DNA from 2 places in the Shewanella sp. 10N.286.52.E4 genome. Region 2 is predicted to be linked to the other one. Evidence: predicted binding sites of a transcription regulator. Region 2 holds the regulator's gene; the other holds the start of a gene.
What was found. The regulator MetJ, encoded in region 2, represses methionine synthesis genes. The targets are predictions, from matches to a motif close to TAGACGTCTAGACGTCTA.
Positions count from the first base shown of each region.

Region 1: the regulator MetJ is predicted to act here: its motif matches at 2,537-2,554, upstream of metH (methionine synthase).

Region 1 is NZ_JBFRJJ010000004.1:217,438-223,523, forward strand. It holds gene AB4153_RS02360 (FecCD family ABC transporter permease) at 1-41, opposite strand, end outside; gene AB4153_RS02365 (ABC transporter ATP-binding protein) at 38-868, opposite strand; gene AB4153_RS02370 (histidine phosphatase family protein) at 1,347-2,237, opposite strand; gene metH (methionine synthase) at 2,720-6,086, shown strand, end outside.
Region 2 is NZ_JBFRJJ010000069.1:12,415-18,500, forward strand. It holds gene AB4153_RS21105 (conjugal transfer protein TraF) at 1-911, shown strand, start outside; gene AB4153_RS21110 (sulfite exporter TauE/SafE family protein) at 1,002-1,742, opposite strand; gene metJ (met regulon transcriptional regulator MetJ) at 1,895-2,212, opposite strand; gene metB (cystathionine gamma-synthase) at 2,436-3,596, shown strand; gene AB4153_RS21125 (bifunctional aspartate kinase/homoserine dehydrogenase II) at 3,695-6,086, shown strand, end outside.

The DNA.
Region 1 (6,086 bases), on a different contig from region 2:
ATTAATAGCTTATATTTCATCGATGATGCAGCTAGGGTCATAAACTTGCCTCTGCTTCATCATCTTTACTATGACCACCACTTTGATAGCCATAAAAATAGGTTATCAAAGGTTTGCCGTGTTGAGGGTGTTTGGACACTTGGCAACATACCCCGAATACATCACCAATAATGGCTTCAGTTAACACTTCATCTGGTAAACCTTGCGCAATGCACTTGCCTGCATTTAACAGTATTAAGCGATCGCACACAGCACTGGCTAAATTCAAATCATGAATAGAAGCAATCACACTGATCCCAAGTTGCCTAACTAGCTCTAAAATTTGGATTTGATAACGAATATCTAAATGATTGGTCGGTTCATCAAGAATCAGCAGCTGAGGTTTTTGCACAATCGCACGGGCAATTAATGCCCGTTGTTTTTCGCCACCTGATAACTGCTCATATTGCTGCTTGGCCTTTAATTGCAAACCAACTTTGGTAAGTGCATCGGCAATATCTTGTTTATCCGACGAAGAATCACTTTCAAACAAGCCTTTATGGGGCGTTAACCCCATTGCGACAATTTGCTCTGTGGTCATTTCAAAATAGTGCGGAGTTTCTTGCTGAACGACTGCCACTTGAGTCGCCAGTTGCTTTTGGCTAAAGCCATTAATGTTACGGCCAAAAAGCTTCACATTGCCTTGCTCTGGGGTGATATAACGATAGAGACAACGCAGTAAGCTCGACTTACCGGCGCCATTGGGGCCAATCAGTCCAAGCATTTCTCCCTGATTTTGGCTAAAGCTGACGCGAGAAAGGATCTGATTATCATCAGCAGACCAACTGAGGAGTTCAACGTTTAACGCTGAAGGGATATCTGCACTCATATCTTTGTCGCCTTAGCGATAACGCCTACAGCGCTAGCGATAAAAAATGCATTAATACCTGATAAGGAAAATGAACGAATAAATAACATTAACACTCCGCCTAAGTCACCCGCTTAGGTTGCATAACGCTGTTAAACAGCAAAGAAAATAACGCTAGGTATCTGACTTAGTGGGCAAACGAACAAACTAGCTTGCTATTTCATGCCACATCACAGTTGCGGGTACAGTTCATGCTAATCATCATAAGTAACTTATGAATGCCATGATTCCCTATTCATTTACTGGCTATCGAGTTTTACTAACGACAAAGCAGTAAATTAACGTTATTACATTTTAAACAAACAGTGATTATTAAGTGCTTAGCTTGCAAGCGGTTAAACTGTTCTCGCACTATTGTACGATATATCTCACCGAGTTTATGACCTTTTAACGATAATCTTTTAGTGATTTAGCTGCTCAAGTTTTGCAGGTGATTAATTTAACTCGGCCAATGTAATCGATAGACGGGTTTACTGGCCGCAGGTCTTGTCATTGATTGCGTCGATTCAATTTCAGAAGCACAGTTAAATGACTGTTTAGTTACTGCCTGTTCTGGCCAATAAACATCAATCACCACTGTGGCGCCGTAATCTATCGCCAGCTGTGAATACAAACCAGCGCATTGATCAAGCCCTAAAATATGACTCATGATGCAGCGGATCACGCCGCCATGGGTGACAATCAAAGCAGTTGCTTTCTCATTCCCTGTAGCTGTGCCATTATCAAAGTCAATATCAGAATCAGTCTCAGGCGATGAAGCAAGGCTTGATTCACCTGAAACCTGCCCCTTTAATTGCTTCAAACTTGATAACTGAGCCGCAAGTTGACCAGACACCTCGGCGAGTCCATTAGTGACTCTGGCTTCAAACTCAAGCATCGTTTCGCCATTAGGTGGTGTATGCAGCCAAGGGTTAGTCCAATAGCGATCTACAGCTTGGCCGTCATGTTGGTATAAAGCATCAAACGTTTGCCCATCCCAGTCACCAAAATCTACTTCTTGAAATTGCGGCATCTGTATTACTTCAGCTAACAAGCTGGTTTGGCAATCAAACTCTCGCTTGTTAACAGGTTCATTAGCATTAAGTTGTTGGCTGAAGCTGCGGTTTTGATTTATATCAGCCACTAAATTTTGGGCAAATTGCTGGCAGCGTATTAAAGGAGAGCTGTATATCGTCAACGAAGCAGCCTGCAAAGCCCCGCCTAATTTTTTTACGCTAGCCTCCATGGTGGCCACGCCCAAAGGCGTAAGCGCAACATCGGTTTTACCACGTAAAATATTGCCACCTTCGCACTGACCATGACGCAGTAATATCATTTTGGCTTGTTGCATATTAACGCTTCACCCTTGTTTCGTTTCGTTCAGTTCAACTCAGTTCAGTTCAGTGCAACTCAGTTCAGTTCAGTGCAACTCAATTCAGTGCAACTCAGCTCAATTCACTCTGCTTCGTGCCCTCATTCTGTTTCGTGCCTTCATTCAGTTCAAGCATGCACTCAGCTAACAGCCAGCCATTATCAAGCGTAAATCATTCACTTCTGACGATTATAAAGATTTCATAGACACTGAATTTAATCTAGCGTCCAGCTTACTTGTGTAATGCGCTTGCTCTTACAATCTATTTAAACGTATTATGGACGTCTATACGTTTAAATGTCCAAACAAATCTTGATGATGAATATTTTTACAGGGATTTTTCACTTGTCAGCGCCTTTTATCCAATCAATAAAGGTATGCTAATGAGCGTTAATCGCACTGCCTCATCACCATATTGCTGGCCAATAGCACCAACTAATAAGTAATAAAGGTAATCAGTTATGACGAAGTCGACTTCCTACAGTCAGGTTCTTGAGCAACTTACCAATACGCTAAATGAGCGCATTGTAATCCTTGATGGTGCCATGGGGACCATGATCCAAGACTACAAATTGGAAGAAGCTGATTATCGTGGCGAGCGCTTTAAAGACTGGCATTGCGACGTAAAAGGCAACAACGACATGTTGATCCTAAGCCAACGTCAAATCATTAAAGACATTCACACCAAATACATGTTGGCTGGCGCCGACATTATCGAAACCAATACCTTTAATGCCACTACTATCGCCATGGCCGACTACGACATGCAGTCGCTATCGGCTGAAATGAACTTAGAAGGTGCTCGCGTTGCACGTGAAGCAGCTGATGAAGTGGCAGCGCAAACTGGCACGCCACGTTATGTTGCCGGTGTTTTAGGCCCGACAAACCGTACCTGTTCTATCAGCCCAGATGTAAACGATCCAAGCTTTCGTAATGTCAGTTTTGATGAACTGGTCGATGCGTATGTTGAATCCACCAGCGCCTTAATTGAAGGCGGCGCGGATATCATCATGGTCGAAACCATCTTTGATACCTTAAACGCCAAAGCCGCATTATTTGCCATTGAAAAAGTCTTCGATACCCTTGGTGACAGATTACCTGTGATGATATCGGGCACCATTACCGATGCATCAGGCCGTACATTAACCGGGCAAACCACCGAAGGTTTTTACAATTCACTACGCCACATTAAGCCATTATCAATCGGGCTTAACTGTGCCTTAGGGCCAAAAGAGCTGCGCCCCTACGTGGAAGAGCTATCGCGTATTGCAGAATGCTTTGTATCAGCGCATCCCAATGCTGGCCTGCCAAACGAGTTTGGTGGTTACGATGAAACCCCAGAAGAAATGGCTGAAGTGATTCAAGATTGGGCCGCCGATGGCATGCTCAATATTGTCGGTGGCTGTTGTGGTAGTACGCCTGAGCATATTAATACCATTCGTGAGTCTGTGATAAATCACGAACCACGTAAACTGCCTGAGATCCCAGTCGCTTGTCGCCTTTCAGGACTTGAGCCATTAACCATTGATGGCAACTCATTATTTGTTAACGTGGGCGAACGTGCCAACGTCACAGGTTCTGCTAAGTTCCTACGCTTAATCAAAGAAGAAAAGTTTGAAGAAGCACTCGATGTGGTGCGTGAACAAGTCGAAAACGGCGCGCAAATCATCGACGTCAACATGGATGAAGGCATGCTCGATGGCGCCGAGTCGATGAAAAAGTTCTTAAACTTAATCGCCTCTGAGCCTGATATTTCTCGTGTACCTATCATGATTGACTCATCAAAATGGGAAGTGATTGAAGCTGGCCTTAAGTGCGTTCAAGGCAAGTCGATCGTTAACTCTATTTCGATGAAAGAAGGCGAAGAAGCCTTTATCAAACAAGCGACCTTAGTGAAGCGTTATGGCGCTGCAGCCATCGTAATGGCCTTTGATGAAGACGGCCAAGCCGATACCCGCGCTCGTAAAACTGAAATCTGTACCCGTGCTTATCGCGTTTTAGTCGATGTAGTTGGCTTTCCACCTGAAGACATTATTTTTGACCCGAATATCTTCGCCATTGCTACGGGTATTGAAGAGCATGACAATTACGCAGTCGACTTTATCGAGTCGATTAAAGACATTAAAGCCACCCTGCCTTATGCAATGATTTCAGGCGGTGTATCAAACGTCTCGTTCTCGTTTCGTGGTAACAACCCAGTACGTGAAGCCATTCATGCGGTGTTTTTATACCATGCGATTCAAGCCGGTATGGACATGGGGATTGTTAACGCGGGTCAGTTAGCTATATACGATGATATTGACCCAGATTTAAAACAGAAAGTCGAAAACGTGGTGCAAAACTTACCTTGCCCTGTTGCCGACTCAACTAATACCGAACAGCTACTTGATGTGGCAGAAAAGTTTCGTGGTGACGGTAAACAAATCGCTAAAAAAGAAGATTTAGCATGGCGTAGCTGGCCTGTGGAAGAGCGTTTATCCCATGCGCTAGTAAAAGGCATTACCGAATTTATCGACCAAGACACTGAAGAAGCGCGCCTACAAGCTGTGCGCCCGCTTGATGTGATTGAAGGGCCATTAATGAATGGCATGAACGTGGTCGGCGACCTATTTGGCGCAGGTAAAATGTTCCTGCCGCAAGTGGTTAAATCAGCCCGAGTAATGAAAAAAGCCGTTGCTTACCTTAACCCTTACATTGAAGCCGAAAAAGTCGAAGGCCAATCAAACGGCAAAATCTTAATGGTCACAGTGAAAGGCGACGTGCACGATATTGGTAAAAATATTGTCGGCGTCGTACTGGCCTGTAACGGCTATGAAGTGATCGATTTAGGCGTGATGGTGCCCGTTGATAAAATCATTGAAGTCGCGGTAGCTGAAAACGTTGATATCATTGGCATGTCAGGCCTTATCACCCCAAGCCTTGATGAAATGGTGCACAACGTTAAAGCCTTCCATAAGGCAGGTTTAACCATTCCATCGATTATTGGCGGCGCGACTTGTTCAAAAATTCATACCGCCGTTAAAATTGCGCCCCATTCGCCAACTGGGGCAATTTACATTGCCGACGCCTCACGCGCCGTACCTATGGTGTCAAAACTGATTAATAATGAAACCCGTCAAGCCACCATTGATGAAGCCTATAATGAATACGATGTGATGCGTGAAAAGCGTTTATCACAAACTAAACGTAAAACCATCATATCCATTGAGGCAGCGCGCGAGAATCGTTGTCAGCATGACTGGGACAACTACACGCCGTTTACCCCGAATGTATTAGGTCGTCAGGTCTTTGATGATTACCCACTTGAAGACTTAGTTGATCGCATCGACTGGACGCCGTTTTTCAGAAGCTGGGAATTACATGGCCGTTACCCTGATATTTTAGACGACAAGGTTGTAGGTGAAGAAGCCCGCAAACTATACGCCGATGGTAAAGCCATGCTTAAAACCATCATCAGTGAAAAGTGGCTCACCGCCAAAGCGGTTATGGGCTTATTTCCAGCCAACACCGTCAACCATGATGACATTGAGCTATACACTGATGAAACACGTACCGAAGTTGAAATGACCACCCATCATCTGCGCATGCAGCTTGAACGTGTGGGTAATGACAACTTCTGTTTATCTGATTTTGTTGCGCCAAAAGACTCTGGCGTTGCCGATTACATGGGCGGATTTGCAGTCACCGCAGGTCATGGTATTGATGAACATGTCGCGCGTTTTGAAGCGAACCATGATGACTACAACGCCATTATGCTTAAGTGTCTTGCCGACCGTTTAGCCGAAGCCTTTGCCGAACGTATGCATGAACGAGTACGTAAAGAGTTTT
Region 2 (6,086 bases):
CGGCAATTAATTCGGGTGATAGCAGTGATGTTGAAGGTTATCGAGATGACTTAGTTATTGACTTGGAATCATTAAAAGGCAATCGGGCCGAGTTATCAGCTGGGATCGGCGCTGCGATTGTTATTCCTAATGAACGTATGCCAATGGCCGTGTTTTATAAGAGTTATCTCGATGCTGTTGGTATTGCTGATATAGCACAGTCGGATATCGATACCTTAAATACATTAGATCCTCTCAACCCTCCAGCTGATATTACTGATTTAGATTCTCAAGGTGTTGTACTTGCTGGTGGGGTGACAGATTTTGGTGTGGCGTTAAGTTTTCCGTTATCGATTGTGAACATGCCAGTAAGAGTGGGGATTTCACCTAAGTTTCAACGTATCGATACTTATCATTATTCAGTAAACGCCAATAATTTCGATGCCGATGATTTTGATGATGATAAGTACCGCAATAATGAGAACGTATTTAACCTTGATATCGGGGTCGCTTTTGAGCCATTAGATGCCCTTACTATCGGTTTATCAGCACGTAATTTATTCAGTAAAACTATCAAAACGGTGGAAGCGCAAGGCCGTGAATTTCATTATCAAGTGGAGCCATTAATTACTGCTGGCGCTGCATATGATTGGACATCGATAACCTTAACCACAGATATTGACCTCGTTGAACAGAGCCGATTTAAAGAGTTTGATGCCGTTCAGTATTGGCGCATGGGAGGGGAGTTTAAAGCAACAGACTGGTTGTCGCTTCGTATGGGCTACCGTCATGATTTGAAAGATAACAGTGTCGATATCTACTCATTTGGTACTGGCTTTGCCATTGGTCAAGCATTCAAGCTTGATATGAGTGGTAGCTATGGTGAAGATGACGCCATTGGGGCAGTACTACAAACCTCTTATCACTTTTAGGCTGGCTTGGTGTAGACTCGCTTCGAAGCAATCTATCCTATTTCTAGTGCATACCTAGTGCATGTCTAGTGAGTTACCTCTTAGCCACTTTTATCCTGCCGACAATTCAATTAATGACTTTATCGTCAACACTAAGGCACTTAAGCCGCACAATACCAATGTGGCTGTGCGCGTTTTTTGTTTATCTACTTTGTTGCTGAGTTTGCCCGCGACAAAACTGCCTAAAAATACTGATGGTAAGAGCATTAAAGACAACCAAACATGCTTCATTTCAACTAAGCCAACGATGAATAAAATGATCATTGCAATCATAGAGCTGAATACAAAGAAAATCGATAATGCCGCGCGAAATTGCGGTGCATCTTTTCCGGCTAATAAAATAGCCAAAGGCGGGCCACCAATAGCGGCAATATTACCGAAAACCCCAGAAAGAATCCCAGCGATAAATAGCGTGAAGCGATTGACTGGTGCGGTGATTTTATAAAAACTTAGAATGACAGCACTGGCAACAATAAAGGCAATAGCCAGACCTAATATGGATTGCGGCGCAAAGACCAGTAATGCTGCGCCAAGAAAGCCGCCAGGTACACGGCCAATGAGTGCATATTGAAGTCCGTTGAATTGCAGGGATGTGCGCTCACGTAATAAAGTAAGTAAAGCGATTGAAAAACCGCAAGCAATAACAGGGGCAGGTACAAGTTGGGGATCAATAATATATAGCAATGGGCTAGCAACAACAGCTAAGCCAAAACCAATAAGCCCTTGAGTGAGTGCACCGAGAAATATAATAGCCGATGCCAGCATCAAGGTTTGCGGATCGATAAATGCCATAGTGTTCTCTTTGAGTGCAAATTTGACTCAAGTATTGTCATATTGCGAAGAGGAGGGGGAGCTTATCAATGAAGGCTTACACCGTAATGTAAGCACAAAATTGATTTATTATCACACTTGCCAGTCAGCTTGAAAGCATACTGACAATAGACTTAGTCGTCTAAGTCTTCCCACTCAATACCCATTTGATCCATTAGTGCTTTTGCTTCACTTGGGATGCTATCAGGGCCTTCTTTAGATAAGTCATCATCATTTGGTAGAGGCTGGCCAGTGTACGCATGTAAAAAGGCTTCACACAAAAGTTCACTGTTGGTTGCATGACGCAAGTTATTTACCTGACGGCGAGTACGTTCATCGGTTAGCACTTTTAGTACTTTTAAAGGAATCGATACCGTGATTTTTTTAACTTGTTCATTTTTTTTGCCATGTTCGGCATATGGGCTGATATAGTCGCCATTCCATTCAGTCATTAACTCACCTTTATACGATAGATTCGTGGCAGATTTTAACTGCTTATTTATTACAGTCAAATTATTGCTGTTATTCTATAACGAATGCAAATAGATTTCTTTATGTTTAGACGTCTAAACGTCTAATTTGTGTTGACGATCTGATTTAGCTTAGGTACATTTAGCCATCTAGACATCTCTATGGTGTATTATTCATGAGTGTGTCAATCTTCAGGAGATTATTATGACCAAACATCGCGCTGCTACACTTGCCGTTCGCCAAGGTATCGAATCCGATACTCAATATGGCGCAGTAGTCCCGCCGATTTATCTTTCGACTAACTACTCGTTTGATGGACACACAAACCCAAGAGAATTCGACTACAGCCGCTCTGGTAACCCAACCCGTTGCGTTTTAGGTGAGGCAATAGCCAAACTTGAAAATGGTGCTACAGGTGTTGTGACATGTACCGGTATGGCAGCGATTACTTTAGTGACTAGCTTGCTTGGTCCTGAAGATTTATTAGTTGTACCACATGATTGTTATGGCGGCAGTTATCGACTGTTCACTAATCTTGCCAACAAAGGTCAATTTAAATTAATCGTAGTTGATCAAACTGATGATAAAGCACTGGCAGATGCGATTGCGCAAAAGCCTAAAATGGTTTGGTTAGAAACTCCGTCTAATCCGTTATTACGTGTTGTTGATATCAAAGCGATTGTGGCTGCGAGCCATAAAGTGGATGCTTTAGTTGTTGTTGATAACACCTTTCTTTCGCCTATCTTGCAACAACCGCTAGAGCTGGGCGCTGATATTGTGATGCACTCGACCACTAAATACATCAATGGTCATAGTGATGTGGTTGGCGGCGCTGTCGTGGCTAAAGATGCTGAACTTGGTGAGCTATTACATTGGTGGTCAAACACTTTAGGTCTGACAGGTTCAGCCTTTGATAGCTACCTAACTTTGCGCGGCATTCGTACATTGGCTGTACGTATTCGTGAGCATCAAATCAATGCACAACGAGTGATTGAAGTCCTTCAAGCCAGTGATGTTGTCGAAAAAGTATATTACCCAGGGTTAAAAGACCACCCAGGTCACGATATTGCCGCTAAACAGCAAAAAGGCTTTGGCGCTATGTTAAGTTTTGAACTTAAAGGTGGCGAAGCTGAAGTTGTTGCTTTCTTAGAAGCCTTATCAATATTCAGTGTTGCTGAAAGCTTAGGCGGAGTGGAAAGCTTAGTTGCCGTACCTGCGACAATGACACACAGAGCAATGGTGCCAGAAGCCCGATATGAGGCTGGTATTAAAGATACATTGCTGAGATTATCAGTCGGTATTGAAGATGCTGAAGATTTGATTACTGATATCCAAGCTGGTTTAGCTGCAGTTGCTGAGCTTTAAGCTAATAAATTAGATTGTCATAAGTTAAGTCAGTAAGATTTTATTGTTGCCATATTCAGTACATATGGCAGCGCAAAAAGTGGTTTAAGGAGTTACAAATGACCCGCAGTCATTTACATAAGTTTGGTGGTTCAAGTTTAGCGGATGCTGATTGCTATCGCCGCGTCGCCCATATTTTGCTTACTCATGGAAACTGTGATGATTTAGTCGTTGTGTCTGCTGCGGGTAAGAGTACTAACTTTTTGTATAAGTTATTATCGCTTCGTGAAACAGGTGAATTGTGGCAAGAAGAGCTGCAAGTACTTGTGAGTTATCAACAAAACCTCATTGAACAACTTCTTTCAAATGAACAAGCTCGTGATTTACGTGAACGATTATCTACTGATAAGTCTCAACTTATCAGCTTACTATCCCTTGAGCAGCGAAATGAGTTCCAACTTAATCATGTCCTGAGTTTTGGTGAACGTTGGTCAGCTAGACTCATGGCTGCTTTGTTACGTGAATCTGGCGTGGCGGCAATTAATGTTGATGCGTGTTCTATTCTTGTGGCAGATGAAGGCGTAGTGCCAAATATTCGCATTGAAGAGTCACGTCAAAGAGTGCAAAAACTTCTTGAAGCACACCCTGATGAGCGTCTAGTGATCACAGGGTTTATTTGCGCGAATCAACATAACGAAACCCTATTACTGGGCCGTAATGGCTCTGACTACAGTGCGACGTTAATTGCCAGCTTAGCGGACATTGAACGCGTGACAATTTGGACTGATGTAGAAGGGGTGTTTAATGCCGACCCTAATAAAATCAGTGATGCAAAGTTACTTAATAGCATGTCGCTTGCTGAAGCTGACCGCCTTGCGCATTTAGGCTCCCCAGTGCTTCACAGTCGCACACTACAGCCACTGTTTGACACTAATGTTAGTTTAGCAGTGCGCTCAAGCTATGCATCACATACCGACTTTACCTTAATCGCGCCACAAAGCTCATCGGCCAGTGCGCCAGTGGTGACTAATCTAAACGAAGTGGTGCTGTTTCGGATTAAGCAGCAGTCACCAACACAAGACCTAATTGATTTACTCGCCCAGGAGGGGATTGCTCCTCTAGCCTACTGGACATCGGCGCATCATAAGGTCGAGTTAGCTTTTACGCTTGAGAATCAAAAGCAAGTACATAGTTTAATTGAGTTACATGCCGAAACGCTGGCGATCACTGATATTTGTGTGAATAACGATTTAGGCTTAGTTGCTCTAGTAAGCGCCGATGCCGAACATTACCGTCGTAGTTTTGCGCGTTTATTAAGTCGTGATGCTAAACCTTTATATCAAGATGGATTAAGTCTTGTCACTTTAGTGCCTAAATCACAAGTGAATTTATTGACCCAAAAGGTCCACCGTCGCTGCGCAGGCCCGCGCATGCGAATTGGTGTTTTACTGTTAGGTGTCGGTAATATTGGTGAAGCATGGATCGATCTATTTCAACGCTCATCAGCATCATTAAACCGTGAACTAGAAGCGACAGTGCAACTAGTTGGTTTGTTGAGCTCGAAAGAGGCATTAATTTGTCCTCAAGGTATTGATATCAATAACTGGCAAGATGACTTTGATACCACTGCTAAAAAGTGGGATTACCCAAGTTTATTTGAACAGTTAGAACAGCTTGATTGCGATGAATTAGTTGCATTAGATATCAGTGCTAGCGCGAGTTTAACACTGCAATACCCAGAGTTATTTGCACGCGGCATTCATATGGTGAGTGCCAATAAACTTGCTGGTTCTGGACCATTGCCGTTTTACCGTGAACTGAAACAACAGCTCAGTAATCGCCGCTTATTTTGGCGTTATAACGCCAGTTGTGGCGCAGGATTACCGATTCAACATGCATTAAATGACTTGCGTAATAGTGGTGACGCGATTGAAGCGGTTGGCGGTATATTCTCGGGTACATTATGTTGGCTGTTTGAACACTATGATGGGCAAAAATCATTTTCTGAATTAGTGATTGAAGCACGTGGATTAGGGATAACAGAGCCCGATCCTCGCGATGATCTTTCAGGTCGAGATATGCAGCGCAAGTTGTTAATTCTGGCACGTGAAATTGGTTTTGAAATTGAACTTGAAGATATTGTTCTAAACTCTTTAGTGCCAGAAACGCTAGCGGATTTATCTTTGGATGATTTCTTAGCACGCATCGGTGAGTTAGACCAAAGCATGTTGCAACAATTTACAGCGGCATCAGAGCAAAACAAAGTACTTCGCTATGTGGCATCACTCGATAAAGTCGATGGCAAGATGCACGCTGAAGTGGGCATTCAATGGGTTGATTCAAATCATCCTTATGCCAACTTAACCCCAGGCGACAATGTGTTTGTTATTCGCAGTGCATTTTATCAAGGCAACCCATTGATTATTCGAGGTCCAGGCGCGGGTAGAGAGGTCACTGCGGCAGCAGTGCAGTCTGACTTAGTTCAGATCTGTAAGGACCTACTGCAAGAGT